3 regions of the Pseudomonas sp. ASL9 genome follow, and region 1 is predicted to be linked to each of the others. Evidence: predicted binding sites of a transcription regulator. Region 1 holds the regulator's gene; each other region holds the start of a gene.
The links. The regulator sigma-54, encoded in region 1, starts transcription at its own class of promoters, with help from an activator protein. The targets are predictions, from matches to a motif close to ANTGGCATNNANNTTGCTNT.

Region 1 (6,201 bases):
AGCCAGTTCTGTATGAATCAGCGCGCGTTCAGCCAGCTCCGGGAGCAGGCCCGCAGGCAGGTTATCGATGCAATAGAAGCCGTTGTCTTCCAGCACATCAAGAGCGGTGCTCTTGCCGGAGCCGGATCGGCCGCTGACGATTATCATGCGCATCATTAATGGCCGTTCTGCACGTCCAGCACCACCTGATAAAGCGCTTCGCCGCTTTTGGCACTGCGTAGACGGTCGCGCACATCCGCGCGGTCAAGCATGCTGGCGATCTGGCGCAGCAGCTCCAGGTGTTCGTCGGTGGCAGCCTCTGGGACCAGCAGCACAAAAAGCAGGTCCACAGGTATACCGTCGATGGCTTCAAAATCGACGCAGGTATCGAGGTGTAAAAGGGCACTGATGGGCGTCGGACAACCCGTCAGCCTACAGTGCGGAATGGCGATACCATTACCAAAACCGGTCGAGCCGAGTTTTTCACGGGCGAGCAGGCTCGTGAGCACCAAATCCTGATTCAGCTCAGTTTCACTGGCGATCAATTTGGCGATGTGTTCAAAGACATTTTTTTTACTGCTGCTCGGCACGTTCACGAGTGAACGGCCGGCAGTCAGGATATTTTCGAGTCGAATCATGGGTTGGGAGTGTTAGCGAGCTGTCGCACCTTTTAAGATGTTCTGCTGCTTTTCCTTATATTTGAGCAATTGTCGGTCTAGCTTGTCAGTGAGTAGATCGATTGCCGCATACATGTCGTCATGTTCTGCGTTGGCGACCACCTCTCCACCGTGGATGTGCAGCGTGGCTTCGATCTTCTGTTTCAGTTTCTCGACCGCCATCGTTACCTGCACATTGGTAATTTTGTCAAAGTGCCCTTCGAGTTTCTTGAGTTTGAGCTCGATGTATTCGCGCAGGGGCTTGGTCACTTCCAGCTGATGTCCACTGATGTTGACTTGCATACAACTTCTCCTTCGTTGCCAGTGCATAAAGAGGCAGGCTTGAATACCTGCCACTGGAACGCTATGGCATGCGCCCGTTATCACATCAATCGCTTACGTTCGCTTGAAGGTGCTATCCCAAGTGATTCGCGGTATTTAGCGACGGTACGACGGGCTACCTGAATGCCTTGTGCCTCCAGTAAACCAGCGATCTTGCTGTCACTCAACGGCTTTTTCTGATTTTCCGCAGCAACCAGTTTTTTGATGATCGCGCGAATGGCTGTGGAGGAACACTCGCCGCCCTCAGAGGTGCTTACGTGACTGGAAAAGAAATATTTCAGTTCGTAGATACCGCGCGGGGTATGCATGAATTTTTGCGTGGTCACCCGTGAAATCGTCGACTCGTGCATGCCGACCGCTTCGGCGATGTCATGCAGAACCAGTGGTTTCATTGCCTCGTCGCCGTACTCGAGGAAGCCGCGTTGGTGCTCGACGATCTGCGTGGCCACTTTCATAAGCGTTTCATTGCGGCTCTGCAGGCTTTTGATGAACCAGCGTGCCTCCTGCAACTGATTGCGCATGAACGTGTTGTCAGCGCTGGTATCGGCCCTGCGGACGAACCCTGCGTACTGAGGGTTGACCCGTAGACGGGGCACGGACTCTTGATTGAGCTCTACCAGCCAGCGTTCATTGTCTTTACGCACGATCACGTCGGGCACAACGTATTCTGCCTCGCTGGATTCGATCTGCGAGCCTGGACGCGGGTTCAGGCTCTGCACCAGTTCAATGACCTGGCGCAGCTCATCTTCCTTGAGTTTCATGCGCCGCATCAGTTGGCCGTAGTCACGGCTGCCGAGCAGGTCGATGAAGTCACAGACCAGGCGCTGTGCTTCGGCCAGCCAGCGAGTTTTCGCAGGCAGCTGACGCAATTGCAGCGACAGGCATTCGCTCAGGTTGCGGGCGCCGATGCCTGCGGGTTCGAATTGCTGGATCCGGTGCAGAACCGCTTCGATTTCATCCAGCTCGACATCCATTTCCGGATCGAAGGCATCGAGGATTTCCTCAAGCGACTCGTCCAGATAACCCTGATTGTTGATGCAGTCGATCAGCGTGACGGCGATCAACCGATCGGTATCGGACATGGGTGCCAGATTCAATTGCCACAGCAGATGGCTTTGCAGGCTTTCGCCGGCCGATGTGCGGGTGGTGAAGTCCCACTCGTCATCATCGTTGCTGGGCAGACTGCTGGCGCTGGTCTGGTACACGTCATCCCAGGCGGTGTCGACTGGCAGTTCGTTGGGAATACGGTCGTTCCAGTCGCCCTCTTCCAGGTTGTCCACCGTCGGGGCAGCTTCCTGGTAGGTGGGTTCCTGAACGTCAGGATTAGGTTTCTCTATGTTGTCGGCCAACGGATCAGCGTTGTCGAAGTCGTCACCTTCCTCCTGGCGTTCCAGCATAGGGTTGGACTCCAACGCTTCCTGGATTTCCTGTTGCAGGTCCAGGGTCGACAGTTGGAGGAGGCGGATGGCCTGTTGCAGCTGCGGTGTCATCGTCAGCTGCTGGCCCATTCTCAGGACTAGCGATGGTTTCATGGCAGGGGCTTAACACCTTATTCGCCGGCGCACATGCGCCATCCACTACAGGGCGCCGAAGCGCCAACTTAAGCAAATTATATGCCTGAAACCTAAGTGTTTGCCTAGGGTGTGCTGACAATTAATGTTTTTGTCAGCGCTAAACCCTAGTGTCCGCCGCCTATGGAGAGCGAAACAGCGCAGAACTTACAGGCGGAATTCATGGCCGAGGTAAACCTCTTTAACCAGTTGGTTGGCCAGAATGGTTGCTGAATCACCTTCAGCGATCAGTTGCCCATCGTTGACGATATAAGCGGTTTCACAAATATCCAGGGTGTCACGAACGTTGTGATCGGTGATCAGTACGCCGATGCCCTTGGCTTTCAGGTGATAGATGATCTGCTTGATATCGCCAACCGAAATCGGGTCGACACCGGCGAACGGCTCATCAAGCAGGATGAATTTGGGCGAGGTCGCCAACGCGCGAGCGATTTCCACGCGGCGGCGTTCACCACCGGACAGGCTCATGCCCAGGTTGTCTCGGATGTGGCTGATGTGGAACTCTTGCAGCAGGCTTTCCAGCTCCTTGCGGCGTGCCGTGCGGTCGAGCTCCTTGCGGGTCTCGAGGATCGCCATGATGTTGTCGGCAACCGACAGTTTGCGGAAAATCGAAGCTTCCTGCGGCAGATAGCCAATTCCGGCGCGTGCGCGACCGTGCATCGGCTGGTGGCTGACGTCCAGGTCGTCGATCAATACACGGCCTTGATCGGCCTGGACCAGGCCCACAATCATGTAGAAACAGGTGGTCTTGCCGGCACCGTTAGGGCCAAGCAGGCCCACGATCTGTCCGCTCTCGATGGACAGGCTGACATCGCGCACGACCTGACGGCCCTTATAGCTTTTAGCCAGATGCTGGGCTTTCAGCGTAGCCATTAAGGGGCCTTCTGGGGTTCGGGTTTGTTTTTCGGCTGGATGACCATGTCGATCCTTGGGCGTGGCGCAGTCACCTTGGTGCCGTTGGCTCGACCGGCATTGACGACTTGTTTCACCGTGTCATAGACGATTTTCTCGCCTTCGGACGTGTTGCCGTCGTTGATGACCTTGGCCTTGTCGATCAGGATGATTCGATTCAGCGCGGCGAAGTACTGAATGGTCACGCCGTACGCTTGAACAATAGGCTTGTTGATGTCGGGTTTCTGTTCGTAGTAAGCAAGATTGCCAACAGCGGTGACCACGTCGATCTCGCCTGCGGGCGTGCGTGTGATGGTCACGGTGTTGCCGGTGATTTTCATCGAGCCTTGGGTGATGATAACGGTGCCTTTGTAGACGGCAACACCCTGCTTGTCATCGAGCTGCGCATCGTCAGACTGGACATGAATAGGCTGATCGCGATCCGTCGGCAAAGCCCAGGCGCTCAAGCTTCCCAGTGCGGCGCCCAAACCGAGCAAAAAAGGGAGGGTTTTAACGAGCCTCATACTGTCCTCTTACGTTGGACAGCAGGTGCATCCTGCCGTCGTTCAAATACGCTTTCATACCCGTACCAGTGGATACGCCGCCGAAACCGTCGATTCTAACGGCTTGCTCGGTCTGCGCATATTGCTTCTGTGGGAATACAGTCATTCGGCTGCTGGTAATAATGGTCGTCCGGTTCTTTTCGTCAGTACGCGCCACGCGCACCGAGTCGATCAGCTCAACCTGAGTGCCGCCGGGCGAGACTTCCCCCTTCTTGCTCTGGACGTGCCAGGGGAATAGGGCGCCACGATACAGTTGCAGGTCCGGATTGGTCAGCAACGTGATATCAGAGGTCTGAAGGTGCTCGACCTTATCGGCGGTCATGTCGTACTGAAGTTTGCCGTCCGGCAGGAACTGAAGGCTGTGGGCGTTCATCGCGTAAAAATCGATGGTGCCTGCGTCAACAGGGGCTACCCGTTGTTCCAGGAAGGTTTCAGGTTTGATATTCCAGTAGCCTGCCGCCGCCACCAGCAGCGCAAGCACACCCAGAATCAAAAAACGGCGAATTTTTTTGCTCAGCATAAATGACTTCTATAAGTAGGCGGCGTGGGCCGCTTCAAGGCTGCCTTGAGCGCTCATGATCAACTCGCAAAATTCGCGAGCTGCTCCTTCGCCACCGCGAGCCTGAGTAATGCCGTGGGCATGTTGCCGGACAAAACTGGCCGCATTAGCGACCGCCATGCCAAGTCCGACGCGCCGGATGACGGGCAAGTCTGGCAGATCGTCACCCAGATAGGCGACTTGTTCATAGCTTAAGTGGAGTTGAGCGAGTAATTCGTCGAGAACGACCAATTTGTCTTCGCGGCCCTGATACAGGTGCTGAATGCCCAGGTTGTGCGCGCGGCGCTCTACCACGGGGGTTCTGCGCCCGCTGATGATGGCGGTGTGCACGCCTGATGCGATCAGCATCTTGATGCCTTGCCCGTCGAGCGTATTAAATGTTTTGAACTCGCTGCCGTCTTCGAGAAAGTACAGGCGCCCGTCAGTCAGCACGCCATCGACGTCGAAGATGGCCAGTTTGATGTTCTTGCCGCGTTGCAGCAGATCCTTCGGCATCGCATTGTTCATTACATAACTCCCGCACGCAGCAGATCTTGCAGGTTAAAGGCGCCGATAGGGTGGTCGTTTTCGTCGACCACGATCAACGCACCAATTTTGTGATCCTCCATGATCTTCAATGCCTCGGCCGCGAGCATTTCAGGGCGGGCGGTCTTGCCGTGGAGTGTCATTACTTCGTCGATGGTCGCCTGGCGGATATCAATGTCGCGGTCCAGGGTCCGACGTAAATCGCCGTCGGTAAAGATCCCGGCCAAGCGGCCATCGGCCTCCAGAACGGCGGTCATGCCCAAGCCTTTGTGGGTCATTTCCATTAGCGAGTCGCGCAGTAGCGTGCCGCGCTGAACCTTGGGCAACTCTTCACCGGTGTGCATGACGTGTTCGACTTTAAGCAGCAAGCGTCGGCCGAGGGCGCCGCCCGGATGGGAGAAGGCAAAGTCTTCTGCTGTAAATCCACGCGCTTCGAGCAAGGCGACGGCCAGCGCGTCACCCATCACCAGGGCTGCGGTGGTCGAGGATGTCGGGGCCAGGTTCAGCGGACAAGCCTCTTGCTTGACATGGACATTGAGATTGATCTCTGCGGCCTTGGCCAGCGGGGAGTCAGGGTTGCCAGTCAGGCTGATCATCTTGATGCCCAAGCGCTTGATCAATGGCAGCAAGGTGACGATTTCGGCAGTCGAGCCCGAGTTGGAGATGGCCAGAATGATGTCGTCGCGGGTGATCATGCCCATATCACCATGGCTCGCTTCAGCCGGGTGGACAAAGAAGGCGGTGGTGCCAGTGCTTGCCAACGTTGCGGCAATCTTGTTGCCGATGTGCCCGGACTTGCCCATGCCGACCACTACAATCCGGCCTGTGCTGGCCAGAATCATCTCGCAAGCGCGTACAAAATCCGCGTCGATATGGGCAAGCAAGCCTTCTACGGCTTCTATTTCGAGGCGAATGGTGCGTTGTGCTGTTTGAATCAGGTCGCTGGATGGGCTCATGTCAGAAATGGGTCAGCCTGATGAAAAGGCGGCGATTATAGCGGTAATGACCAATTCCCTCACGCTTGATCGTCCGACTGTGTCTTGTGCCTAAAGTCGGTCTGGCACCCGCGGACAGATTGTGGGCCTTGTAGGACGTTTCCCAATTGCTCGAACTAT
Region 2 (6,201 bases), 1.1 Mb from region 1:
GTCCCACAGATATCTCGGCACCACACAAACAAAAACGCCCCCGACATCGCTGTCGGGGGCGTTTTTTTAACAGCTAACTAATAAATCAGTTGCCGCTTTTCTTGGCAGCGCGAGTACGCTCGCTTTCGCCAAGAATTTTCTTACGCAGGCGGATCGACTTTGGAGTCACTTCGCAGAGTTCGTCTTCTTGAACGAATTCCAGCGCTTGTTCCAGAGTGAAACGGATAGGCGGAACCAGAGCAATGGTTTCGTCTTTACCGGAAGCACGCATGTTGTCGAGCTTCTTGCCTTTGGTTGGGTTAACGCCCAGGTCGTTGTCGCGGCTGTTGATGCCGACGATTTGGCCTTCGTACACGTCTTCACCGTGACCCAGGAACAGCTTGCCACGCGCCTGCAGAGTTTCCAGCGAGTAGGTCAGAGCCTTACCGGTAGCAACCGAAACCAGTACGCCTTGTTGACGACCGGACATGTCGCCGGACTTCATTACGTCGTAACGGTCGAAGATGCTGGTCAGGATGCCGGCACCGGACGTCAGGGTCAGGAACTCGTTACGGAAACCGATCAAGCCACGCGCCGGGATGTTGTACTCAAGGCGAACGCGCCCTTTGCCATCCGGAACCATGTTGGTCAGGTCGCCTTTACGGATACCGATCTGTTCCATGATCGCGCCTTGGGCGGCTTCCGGCAGGTCGATGGTGACGTTTTCGTACGGTTCGTGCTTCACGCCGTCAACCAGACGGATGATCACTTCTGGACGACCAACACCCATTTCGAAGCCTTCGCGACGCATGGTTTCGATCAGTACCGAGAGGTGCAGCTCACCACGGCCAGATACTTTGAACTTGTCAGCCGTGTCGCCTTCTTCAACGCGCAGTGCAACGTTGAACAGCAATTCTTTGTCCAGACGTTCCTTGATGTTACGGCTGGTGACGAACTTGCCTTCTTTACCGCAGAAAGGCGAGTCGTTTACCTGGAAAGTCATGGAAACGGTTGGTTCGTCAACGGTCAGCGGCTTCATCGCTTCGACGTTCTGTGGGTCGCACAGAGTGTCGGAGATGAACAGCTGATCGAAGCCGCTGATGCAGACGATGTCGCCGGCAGCTGCTTCTTCAACGTCGATACGGTGCAGGCCGTGGTGACCCATCAGCTTGAGGATACGGCCGTTACGGCGCTTGCCGTCAACGTCGATCGCTACAACCTGGGTGTTCGGCTTGACGCGACCGCGAGCGATACGGCCAACACCGATGACGCCCAGGAAGCTGTTGTAGTCCAGTGCCGAGATTTGCATCTGGAACGGACCGTCACGGTCAACCTTTGGTGCTGGAACGTGGTCAACAATGGCCTGGTACAACGGCGTCATGTCTTCAGCCATGTCGGTGTGTTCAAGACCGGCGATACCGTTCAATGCAGAGGCGTAAACAACCTGGAAGTCCAGTTGTTTTTCAGTCGCGCCCAAGTTGTCGAACAGGTCGAAGATCTGCTCCAGAACCCAGTCCGGACGTGCGCCTGGACGGTCAACCTTGTTGATCACGACGATCGGACACAGGCCAGCTTCGAAAGCCTTTTTGGTCACGAAACGGGTTTGCGGCATAGGGCCGTCTTGAGCGTCAACCAGCAGCAGAACGGAGTCAACCATCGACATTACGCGTTCAACTTCGCCGCCGAAGTCGGCGTGGCCCGGGGTGTCCACGATGTTGATGTGGTAGCCGTTCCAGTTGATAGCGGTGTTCTTGGCAAGAATGGTAATACCGCGTTCTTTCTCCTGGTCGTTGGAGTCCATCACGCGTTCGTCGTTGAGCTCGTTGCGCTCCAGGGTACCGGATTGACGCAAGAGTTTGTCTACCAGGGTGGTTTTACCATGGTCAACGTGAGCAATGATGGCGATGTTACGTAGATTTTCGATCACTTGTGTATCTCGATCAGAGGATTCGGTCAGCTGACTAATTGTAGGCAGCTATTTACATAGAGTCGGCGAAAGCCATGACGGCTTGACGACTGGCGTCGGGGGGCCGGTGACGCAAGCCACAGGCAAACAGCCCCGGGCACTTAGCTCGGTCGATAAACGCGCACATTGGCATGCCCCTCACTGAGCAAATGGTGGGCATGCAGGCGACTCATCACGCCTTTGTCGCAATACAACAGGTACTGGCGAGTCTCATCCAGTTCCTTGAAGCGGCTGTTCAATGCATAGAACGGCAGCGTCTGTATTTCAATGCCAGGCAACTCCAGCGGTTCGTCATGCTGAACATCCGGATGACGGATGTCGACGATGACCTGACCAGCCAGTGCTTCACTGACTTCCTCGATTTCAATGTCCTGGCCCAACTCGTCGATAACGCGATCGATCGGTACCAGTTTGGCTCGCTCAAGCGCACGCTCGAGTACCGCCATATCAAACTGTTGTTCTTCATACTCCACGCGGTTGCGCTTGGCGTGGGTCTTGGGGTTGACCGAAATCACCCCACAATACTCGGGCATATGCTTGGCGAAGTCGGCAGTGCCTATATGGTAAGCCTGATCGATGATGTCCTGCTTGTGGCTGGCGATCAGTGGACGCAATACCAGCTTTTCCGTGACCGAATCAATCAGCGACAGATTGGGCAGTGTCTGGCTGGAGACCTGAGAGATCGCCTCGCCGGTTACCAGCACATCGATCTCGAGCCGATCAGCGATACGGGTCGCTGCGCGCAACATCATACGCTTCAACACCACGCCCATATGACTGTTATCGACTTTACCGAGAATTTCTCCCAGTACTTCTTCAAACGGGACACTGACAAATAGCACCCGTTGCGAGCTACCGTACTTCTTCCACACGAAATGAGCGACTTCCATCACCCCTAATTCGTGGGCGCGGCCACCGAGATTAAAGAAGCAGAAATGGCTCATCAGCCCACGGCGCATGATCTGGTAGGCCGCGACAGTGGAATCGAAACCACCGGACATCAGCACCAGCGTCTGCTCAAGCGCGCCCAGCGGATAACCGCCGATGCTGTTGTGCTGACCGTGGATCACAAACAACCGTTGGTCGCGAATTTCCATGCGCACTTCGATTTCGGGTGCTTTCAGGGAAATTCCGGCAGCGCCGCACTGTTGGCGAAGCTGGCTACCGACGTATCTTTCGACATCCATGGAACTGAAACTGTGCTTGCCGGCACGCTTGCAACGCACCGAAAACATTTTGCCGGCCAGCGATGCGCCGACGTGTTCTTTACACTTGGCGAGGATGTCGTCCATATCGCCCAGCGGGTATTCATTTACCTGCAAAAAATGTGCAATGCCCGGCATGCAGCTCAGGCGCGCAATCATCTCCTGCAAGGCTTTCGGCTCGCTAACCTGGGTCTCGACCTCAAGATTGTCCCACACGCCGCCCACCACCAATGCCGGGTCCAGATCACGGAGCACGGTACGGATGTTTTTGGCCAACTGGCGGATGAAACGCTTACGCACCGGCCGGCTTTTGATAGTGATTTCGGGGAAGACTTTTACGATTAGTTTCATGTAAAAACGCGCGAGGTGCCAGCCGAAAAATAGGGGGCAGGATTATAGCGGAAATTGTTCAAGGTTTAACCAGTTATCGTATAGCTCTTATTGCACGCACCAAAAAAGACCGCCATCCCGACAATAAGCATCATATCGGTGCATCAAATTTTCGAATTATCAGCTTTAATGCCCGCGACGCTTGCGTTTGGCGCGCAAAACCCAACTCGGGGCACTGGCATGCAATTTGCTCCCTTGTGAGGCAGGTTGCCTTGGCAGAGTATTCGCGCCGGCATCACCAAAATTCTAAGGGCCAAACCACTACGTGGCCCGAAGCCACCCGGAGGACACCATGTCGAAGTCGGTTCAACTCATCAAAGATCATGACGTTAAATGGATTGATCTGCGCTTCACTGACACCAAAGGCACTCAGCACCACGTGACCATGCCGGCTCGCGACGCGCTGGATGAAGATTTCTTTGAAATCGGCAAAATGTTCGACGGCTCCTCTATTGCTGGCTGGAAAGGCATCGAAGCGTCCGACATGATCCTGATGCCTGACGATAGCACTGCCGTGCTCGACCCGTTCACCGAAGAGCCAACCATCATCCTGGTTTGCGACATCATCGAACCTTCGACCATGCAAGGCTATGACCGCGACCCACGCGCCATTGCCCGCCGCGCCGAGGAATACCTGAAGTCCACGGGCATCGGCGACACCGTTTTCGTTGGTCCAGAACCAGAATTCTTCATCTTCGACGAAGTGAAGTTCAAGTCCGACATCTCCGGTTCCATGTTCAAGATCTTCTCCGAACAAGGCTCCTGGATGTCTGACCAGGACGTGGAAGGCGGCAACCGTGGCCACCGTCCAGGTATCAAAGGCGGCTACTTCCCTGTTCCACCGTTCGACCACGACCACGAAATCCGTACCTCCATGTGTAATGCCATGGAAGAAATGGGCCTGGTGATCGAAGTTCACCACCATGAAGTGGCGACTGCTGGCCAGAACGAAATCGGCGTGAAATTCAACACCTTGGTTGCCAAGGCTGATGAAGTTCAGACCCTGAAATACTGCGTACACAACGTAGCCGATGCCTACGGCCGTACCGCTACCTTCATGCCTAAGCCTCTGTATGGCGACAACGGTTCAGGTATGCACGTACACATGTCCATCTCCAAAGATGGCAAGAACACCTTCGCAGGCGAAGGCTATGCCGGCCTGTCCGATACTGCCCTGTACTTCATCGGCGGCATCATCAAGCACGGTAAAGCACTGAACGGCTTCACCAACCCGTCGACAAACTCGTACAAACGTCTGGTCCCAGGTTTCGAAGCACCAGTAATGCTGGCCTACTCGGCTCGCAACCGTTCCGCTTCGATCCGTATTCCTTACGTGTCCAGCCCTAAAGCTCGCCGTATCGAAGCTCGCTTCCCGGATCCAGCAGCTAACCCGTACCTGGGCTTCGCTGCACTGTTGATGGCTGGCCTGGACGGCATCCAGAACAAGATCCACCCAGGCGACGCTGCTGACAAAAACCTGTACGACCTGCCGCCTGAAGAGGCGAAAGAGATCCCACAAGTTTGCGGTAGCTTGAAAGAAGCCCTGGAAGAGCTGGACAAAGGTCGCGCGTTCCTGACCAAAGGCGGCGTATTCAGCGATGACTTCATCGACGCTTACATCACCCTGAAAAGCGAAGAAGAAATCAAAGTACGCACCTTCGTACACCCACTGGAATACGAGCTGTACTACAGCTGCTAATCCAGTTACGTCAGCAGCATCGACGTAATAGAGGCCTCCTTCTGGAGGCCTTTTTTTATGCCCGAGATTAAAGTTTTGTCACATAGCACCTGCATCACAGACCACAAGACGGCTATGCTGGCGGCTCTAGACGCCGTTGCGTTCTATCGCGTTATGCCATTGGAATACGCCATGCATCGAAGCCTTATTTTTCTGCTGCTGGTGATCGCCTTGCCCGCCGCAGCGCAGATTTATAAATACACTGACGCCAATGGCAATCCCGCGTACAGCAATCAGCCACCCAACGGCACGCCCAGTGAAACCATACAGTTACCACCGCTGAACAGTGTCGACGCCCATAAACCGGCGATACTGCAAAACAACGGGCCCGCGGCCACCAAACAGGATGTGGCAGCAGCCGCCTATAGCGTGCTGGCGTTGGCCGATCTACCCACCGGCGAGGCGCTGCGCGCCAACAACGGCACCTTCACGATTGGCGTCCAGCTGCAACCGCGCTTGCAACCCGGACACCTCTTGCAACTCGTGGTCGATGGCAACCCTTACGGGCAGCCCAGCAACGTGCCACGGCTACAGGCCGTAAACCTCGACCGCGGGGAACACAGCCTGGCGGTCCGCGTAGTAAACGATCAGCAGATCATCCAGCAGAGCCCGACAGTCACGATTACCGTGCAGCGCGTCCATCTCGGTAAACCTTAAAATGCCCTCCTGGCCAACCCCTGTACGCAGCCTGCTACTGCTGTGCCTGCTATTGATCACGTGGCCCGCAGCGGCCGACGTTTATACCTACGTCGACCCACAGGGCAATCGGGTATTCACAGACCAACCGCACCCTGGCAACGCGCGTCGCGTCGATATCCCGCCCAGCAATATAAGCTCCCAACCGCCCAAGCACGTGGTGCAGAAAAATCCTGCCCCCGCAAAGCCCAAGGCCATGTTCCGTTATCAACTGCTGCGGATCCTGG
Region 3 (6,201 bases), 1.3 Mb from region 1:
TCTGCGTCAGGGCCCACCATTGCGTTGGGGCGATGCTTACACCACTGACTCGAACTTCACCAACCAGTTGGGCCTCAATGGCACCTTATCGTTGATCTCTGCTGCCGAAGCCCTCACGTCCGACCAGCGCGCCAATATCTGGAAGCCCACGCTGCCGGAACCGTTGGCGCAACAAACCGTGCGCAACATGTTGCTGACCGCCAGTGACAAGCTGGTTGATGCCGACACCGCTGCCGTGCGCCGCGATTCCTTCCCGCCTGTGGAGAAAACGCTGCCTATCCGCAACGTGGTGGTGATCTTGATGGAGAGCTTTGCTGGCCATTCGGTGGGCGCTTTGGGCAGCGATGCCAACATTACGCCGTACTTCGACAAGCTGTCCAAGGAAGGCCTGTTGTTCGATCGCTTCTTCTCCAACGGCACGCATACCCACCAGGGCATGTTCGCCACCATGGCCTGTTTCCCAAACCTGCCAGGTTTTGAATACCTGATGCAAACCCCGGAGGGCAGCCACAAATTGTCCGGCCTGCCGCAGTTGCTAAGCTCCCGCAAATACGATGATGTCTACGTCTACAACGGCGATTTTGCGTGGGACAACCAGTCAGGCTTCTTCAGCAACCAGGGCATGACCAACTTCATTGGCCGTAATGACTTCGTCAATCCCGTGTTCTCCGATCCAACGTGGGGTGTGTCCGACCAGGATATGTTCGACAGAGGCGCTCAGGAGCTGAAAGCGCGCGAAGGTGGCAAGCCTTTCTATGCATTGTTGCAAAGCCTGTCCAACCACACGCCGTACGCGCTGCCGGCAGACCTGCCGGTCGAGCCGGTCACCGGGCATGGCACGCTGGATGAGCATTTGACCGCCATGCGTTATGCCGACTGGGCGTTGGGGCAGTTCTTCGAGAAGGCGCGCAAAGAGCCCTATTTCAAGGAAACCCTGTTCATCGTCGTCGGGGATCATGGTTTCGGCAATGATCAGCAAATTACAGAAATGGACCTTGGGCGCTTTAACGTACCCATGCTGATGATCGGCCCTGGCGTCCAGGAAAAATTCGGTCAGCGCAGCAATATCGTCGGCACCCAGATCGATATCGTACCGACCATCATGGGGCGTCTGGGCGGCGAGTCGCGTAACCAATGCTGGGGCCGTGACTTGCTGAACCTGCCTGAAGGCGACAAGGGTTTTGGCGTGATCAAGCCATCGGGGGGAGAGCTGACCGTCGCGTTGGTGACCGGTGATCGCATCCTGGTCGAGCCCAATGAGATGGAGCCTCGCGTGTACCAATATAAGCTGGGCGCCAAGCCCCATGCAGAGCTGATGCCCAATCAGCCCGATTTGCCACAACTGAGGCAGAAACTGGAAAGTTTCCTGCAAACCGCAACCAAAAGCCTGATGGACAATGCCGCAGGCGTGGCCGACAGCAAGATGCATTAATCTGGAAACGTGCCAAAAAGAGGCTCTTATCAGCCTCTTTTTTTTGTTCGTTCGGTAGCGAAAAGCAGTGGAACGAATGCTGGATTTTCAGGGTCCAGATTATGTGAGCCGCTTTCTTCGGCTTCGCTGAGGAGACATAGATGAAACAGTGGACCATTACTTATCTTGATAAAGACGGCGTCCGACAAAGCCTTGAGTTTGCACGCGAACAACGTCCTGATTTGGAGTCTGCGGCAGACTATCTGCGCGAGGTTTTGTATCCGGTGGTCGATAAACTGGATCTGAACGATCTTGACGGTCGGGCTCCCGAGCCCACGGTAAAATCCCTGAAGGCACTGCACAGCGTGCAGATTATCTCTGTCACCGAAGCCCCTTGAATCAAACTTTTGGCTATTGCCTGTTCTGCCATTTGGCACAGGCGGTCGATAGGGTTACTCTGCAAATGAGGCCAGTGCAGGGTTGCTCTGGTCTCTTCTATGTCGATGCCCGGTCTACCTGATAGATCTGGCCTTGTCAGCTACATGCTTGACTCTCTGGCGGCGGAGTATCCGTCGCCGAGCGACCACCCATTGGTGCGTTGCGTTGGGAGTGTTGAAACTCTATCTATCGTTGCATAGGAGGACGTTTCATGAGCACAGCCTATCAAGAGGACATCAGCAGTAACGTACTGCGCCGCATGAAAGAGGGCGGTTTTGATTTCGCACGTATCCATCCCATCGAGTTTTATGCCGTTTTCCCGGATGAGGAGCGGGCGCGGCAGGCTGCAGGGCAGTTTCGCGGAGAATCCTTGAACGCGCAGGTCAGCGTCCGTGATGACGGGGCATGGCATCTGCAGTTGAGTAAAGTGATGTACGCCACCTATGGCGGTATCGATGATTTCGAGCAAGATTTTCAAACGGTGATCACACCGCTGGACGGCGAGGTCGAGGGGTGGGGCGTGACTCAGGAAATCAAACGTTTTAATTAACGCCTGAGGGTGTTCCCGTTGTAATCCCCTTACCGGCTGACCTTTTGTCAGCCGGTTTTAGTTTGTGGATTCTAGCCGCTACATGGACTATCGGGTGTGTTGTGGAACTAAATTCACCTGTGAAATCAACTCTGGGTATGCTGGTAATAGATACTGATGTTGAAGGACGCTTCGCAATGAAGCGTAGGAGAACTAGTTGGGGCGGTTACTGCACAGGAATGGTGCGGCAGCGGTAGCGGATTTATCCAACTATTTGATATTTAAGCGTTTATGCCGATGGCACGGGCCTTGCGAAGGCCTTTGATGTCCGTGGTGACAAGGAGTACGGCATGATTCGCACCTTTTATGATGAGATGTACGATGCTGGCGGGCTGGTCCGTCCGCATTATCGGGAATTTGCCCGCTGGCTGGGTGAGACGCCGCCGGAGCTTTTGGCTCAGCGCAGGCGTGAAGCCGATCTTTTGTTTCATCGTGCCGGGATCACGTTCACGCTGTATGGGGACGACCAAGGCACCGAGCGGCTGATTCCGTTCGATACGATCCCGCGCAGTATTCCAGCCAGTGAATGGCGGATTGTCGAGCGTGGCTGTATTCAGCGGGTCAAGGCGTTGAACATGTTTCTCGCCGACCTGTATCACGATCAACGGATTATCAAGGCCGGGATCGTCCCTGCTGAACAGGTGCTGGCCAACGAGCAATATCAGCTGGCTATGCAGGGCCTGAATCTGCACCGTGATATTTATTCGCATATTTCCGGTGTCGACCTGGTGCGTGATGGCGACGGCACGTATTACGTGCTTGAAGACAACCTGCGCACGCCCAGCGGCGTCAGCTACATGCTCGAAGATCGCAAGATGATGATGCGCCTGTTCCCGGAGCTGTTTGCCGCTCAGCGCATCGCGCCTATCGATCATTACCCCAACATGCTTCTCGATACCTTGAAAAGCTCAAGCCCCATCGATAACCCGAGCGTGGTGGTCCTAACCCCTGGCCGCTTCAACAGTGCCTTTTTCGAACACGCCTTTCTGGCGCGGGAGATGGGTGTCGAGCTGGTGGAAGGGGCTGATCTGTTCGTGCGTGACGATAGGGTCTTCATGCGCACCACTGACGGGCCTAAAGCCGTTGATGTGATCTACCGTCGCCTGGATGATGCGTTTCTCGATCCACTGGCGTTTAACCCCGACTCGATGCTTGGCGTGCCTGGCCTACTCTCGGCCTATCGTTCTGGCAATGTAGTGCTGGCCAATGCCATTGGGACCGGCGTAGCGGATGACAAGTCGATCTATCCCTATGTGACGGACATGATCCGTTTCTATCTGGATGAAGAGCCAATTCTGCAAAACGTGCCGACCTGGCAGTGCCGGAAACCGGAAGAGCTGTCCCACGTGTTGGCGCATCTGCCGGAACTGGTGGTCAAGGAAACACAGGGGTCCGGGGGGTACGGCATGTTGGTCGGCCCGGCCGCTTCGGCAGCGGAAATCGAATCGTTCCGCGCTCGGCTCAAAGCCAAGCCCCACGCGTATATCGCACAACCCACTTTATGCCTGTCGACCTGTCCGACCTTTGTCGAGAACGGCATCGCCCCGCGGCATATCGACTTGCGTCCGTTTGTACTGTCTGGCCGTGAAACCCGGGTAGTGCCCGGCGGGCTTACCCGAGTAGCCCTGCGCGAAGGCTCCCTGGTGGTGAACTCGTCCCAGGGTGGTGGAACCAAGGACACTTGGGTGGTTGAGGATTAAGGATGCCTGCCAATGTTAAGTAGAACTGCCTCGGATTTATATTGGATGTCGCGTTATCTGGAGCGAGCGGAAAACCTCGCGCGGATGCTCGACGTCAGTTATTCGCTGTCACTGATGCCCCAGGACGGGCACAGCGACGGCCTGGATGAAATGGCCATGCCGTTGTTGATCACCGGCACGCTGGACGATTACCTGGAGCGGCACGGCCAGTTGCATGCCGAACGCTTGCTGCATTTCTTTGCGCTGGATGCGACCAATCCGACGAGCATCTATAGCTGCCTGGGCTCCGCTCGCGCCAGCGCCCATGCGGTGCGCGGAAGGATCACGGCGGACATGTGGGAAAACATCAACGCCACGTGGCTTGAGATACGCGGTATCGCCGAGCAGGGCTTGAGTCGCTACGGCATCAGTCGTTTTTGTGAGTGGGTCAAGGAGCGTTCGCACCTGTTTCGGGGCGCTACCTACGGCACCATCATGCGTCACGATGCTTTCCGCTTTATCCGTTTGGGGACGTTCATCGAGCGCGCCGACAACACCTTGCGCATGCTCGATGCCCGTTACGAGATGCTCGAAGTGCTCGGGAAAAATACCGAAGCGGTCTCCGACAGTTCGGCGTACGGCTACTACCAGTGGAGCGCCTTACTGCGCGCCTTGTCGTCGTTCGAGGCTTACACCGAGCTGTATCGGGATGCGCCAGGCGCGCGTCAGGTCGCTGAATTGCTGTTGTTACGCGCCGACATCCCACGCTCGTTACGTGCTTGTCTGGAAGAAACCGGTCAGATTCTCGCCAGCCTGCCCGGCACTAATGGCCGTCCGGCACAGCGCTTGGCCGCTGAACTCGACGCACGTCTGCGCTATACCAGCATTGATGAAATTCTGGGTGAAGGCCTGCATGAATGGCTGAATGAATTCATTCCGTTAGTAGCCCAATTGGGTAACGCTATCCACACTTCATACCTGGAGGCTGTATGAGACTCTCAATTAGCCACGAGACCACTTATCACTACGAAGATCAGGTCCGCGCGAGCATCCAGTATTTGCGTCTGACGCCTCATGACAGCGAACGCCAGCAGGTGCTCAGTTGGCAGCTAACCCTGCCACGCCCGGTGCGTGCGCAGATCGATCCGTTCGGCAATATCCTGCACGTATTGACGCTAGATGAGCCTCACGAAGCGATCATCATCGGTGCCCGTGGCCAGGTTGAAATCGACGAGAAACGTGAGGCTGAGCATGAAAGCCAGTCAGCGCTACCGTTTCTGCGTTTCACCCGTCTGACCGAAGCGGATGAGGCCATACGCGCTTTTGCGCTGAAACAGTGTCACGCGCGTAAAGACCGCAGTGCCTTGATCGACTTGATGCTCGGTTTGAATCAGTACATGACTTACCGTCCGGGTTCGACAGAAGTCGATACCAGTGCTGCTGAAGCGTTTGCTGGCCGTGCAGGCGTGTGCCAGGACCACACCCATGCGTTCCTGGCCTGTGCCCGTAGCCTGGGAGTGCCAGCGCGTTATGTGTCAGGTTATCTCTACAGCGAAAACAGCGAGCATCTGGCCAGTCATGCCTGGGCAGAAGCCTGGATCGATGACGCCTGGTACAGCTTCGATGTGACTAATCAACTGTCCCGGCCTGAGCGTCACCTCAAGCTGGCGGTGGGTCTGGATTACCTCGACGCCTGCCCGGTACGTGGCATGCGCCGTGGCGGTGGCTGCGAGCAGATGCACGCCAAAGTGTCGGTCGCGCCGATTCGCGCGGTGCAGGTTCAGTCGCAGTAAGTTCGCAGTGCATCAATTTCTTCGCAGCGGGACGCGTAGTTGCAAGCGTGCTCCCACAGGGTTTTGATCTGCCGTTGGGATTGGGAGTGAATTGAGTATCGAATTACGGCAAGGCCCCTTTTCCAGAACGCCGGAGCGAGGATCCGCATGGAGGGGCAAGCGTTTTGGGGTACCTTTTTGCGGTTCGGCGTCCCGACGTCTGAAAAAGGTTCCTCGCTGTAAGAGCGAAACCGTAATTCCAACACACCCAAATGCCGGATATACACATCAAAATCAGCGCCAACATATTGT

Region 2: a site for sigma-54 is predicted at 3,715-3,734, ahead of glnA (glutamate--ammonia ligase). Genes of this name have one in related genera too.
Region 3: a site for sigma-54 is predicted at 2,675-2,694, ahead of AC1ME2_RS23595 (circularly permuted type 2 ATP-grasp protein). Genes of this name have one in related genera too.

Annotation. Positions count from the first base shown of each region.
Region 1 is NZ_CM155277.1:3,871,422-3,877,622, forward strand. Features, by position in the region: gene rapZ (RNase adapter RapZ) at 1-153, opposite strand, end outside; gene ptsN (PTS IIA-like nitrogen regulatory protein PtsN) at 156-617, opposite strand; gene hpf (ribosome hibernation-promoting factor, HPF/YfiA family) at 630-938, opposite strand; gene AC1ME2_RS17935 (RNA polymerase factor sigma-54) at 1,019-2,509, opposite strand; gene lptB (LPS export ABC transporter ATP-binding protein) at 2,696-3,421, opposite strand; gene lptA (lipopolysaccharide transport periplasmic protein LptA) at 3,421-3,963, opposite strand; gene lptC (LPS export ABC transporter periplasmic protein LptC) at 3,950-4,522, opposite strand; gene AC1ME2_RS17955 (KdsC family phosphatase) at 4,532-5,056, opposite strand; gene AC1ME2_RS17960 (KpsF/GutQ family sugar-phosphate isomerase) at 5,068-6,042, opposite strand.
Region 2 is NZ_CM155277.1:2,750,005-2,756,205, forward strand. Features, by position in the region: gene typA (translational GTPase TypA) at 86-1,906, opposite strand; gene thiI (tRNA uracil 4-sulfurtransferase ThiI) at 2,047-3,501, opposite strand; gene glnA (glutamate--ammonia ligase) at 3,833-5,239, shown strand; gene AC1ME2_RS12705 (DUF4124 domain-containing protein) at 5,411-5,935, shown strand; gene AC1ME2_RS12710 (DUF4124 domain-containing protein) at 5,937-6,201, shown strand, end outside.
Region 3 is NZ_CM155277.1:5,122,863-5,129,063, forward strand. Features, by position in the region: gene AC1ME2_RS23580 (LTA synthase family protein) at 1-1,432, shown strand, start outside; gene AC1ME2_RS23585 (hypothetical protein) at 1,573-1,809, shown strand; gene AC1ME2_RS23590 (ribonuclease E inhibitor RraB) at 2,061-2,399, shown strand; gene AC1ME2_RS23595 (circularly permuted type 2 ATP-grasp protein) at 2,729-4,138, shown strand; gene AC1ME2_RS23600 (alpha-E domain-containing protein) at 4,151-5,110, shown strand; gene AC1ME2_RS23605 (transglutaminase family protein) at 5,107-5,910, shown strand.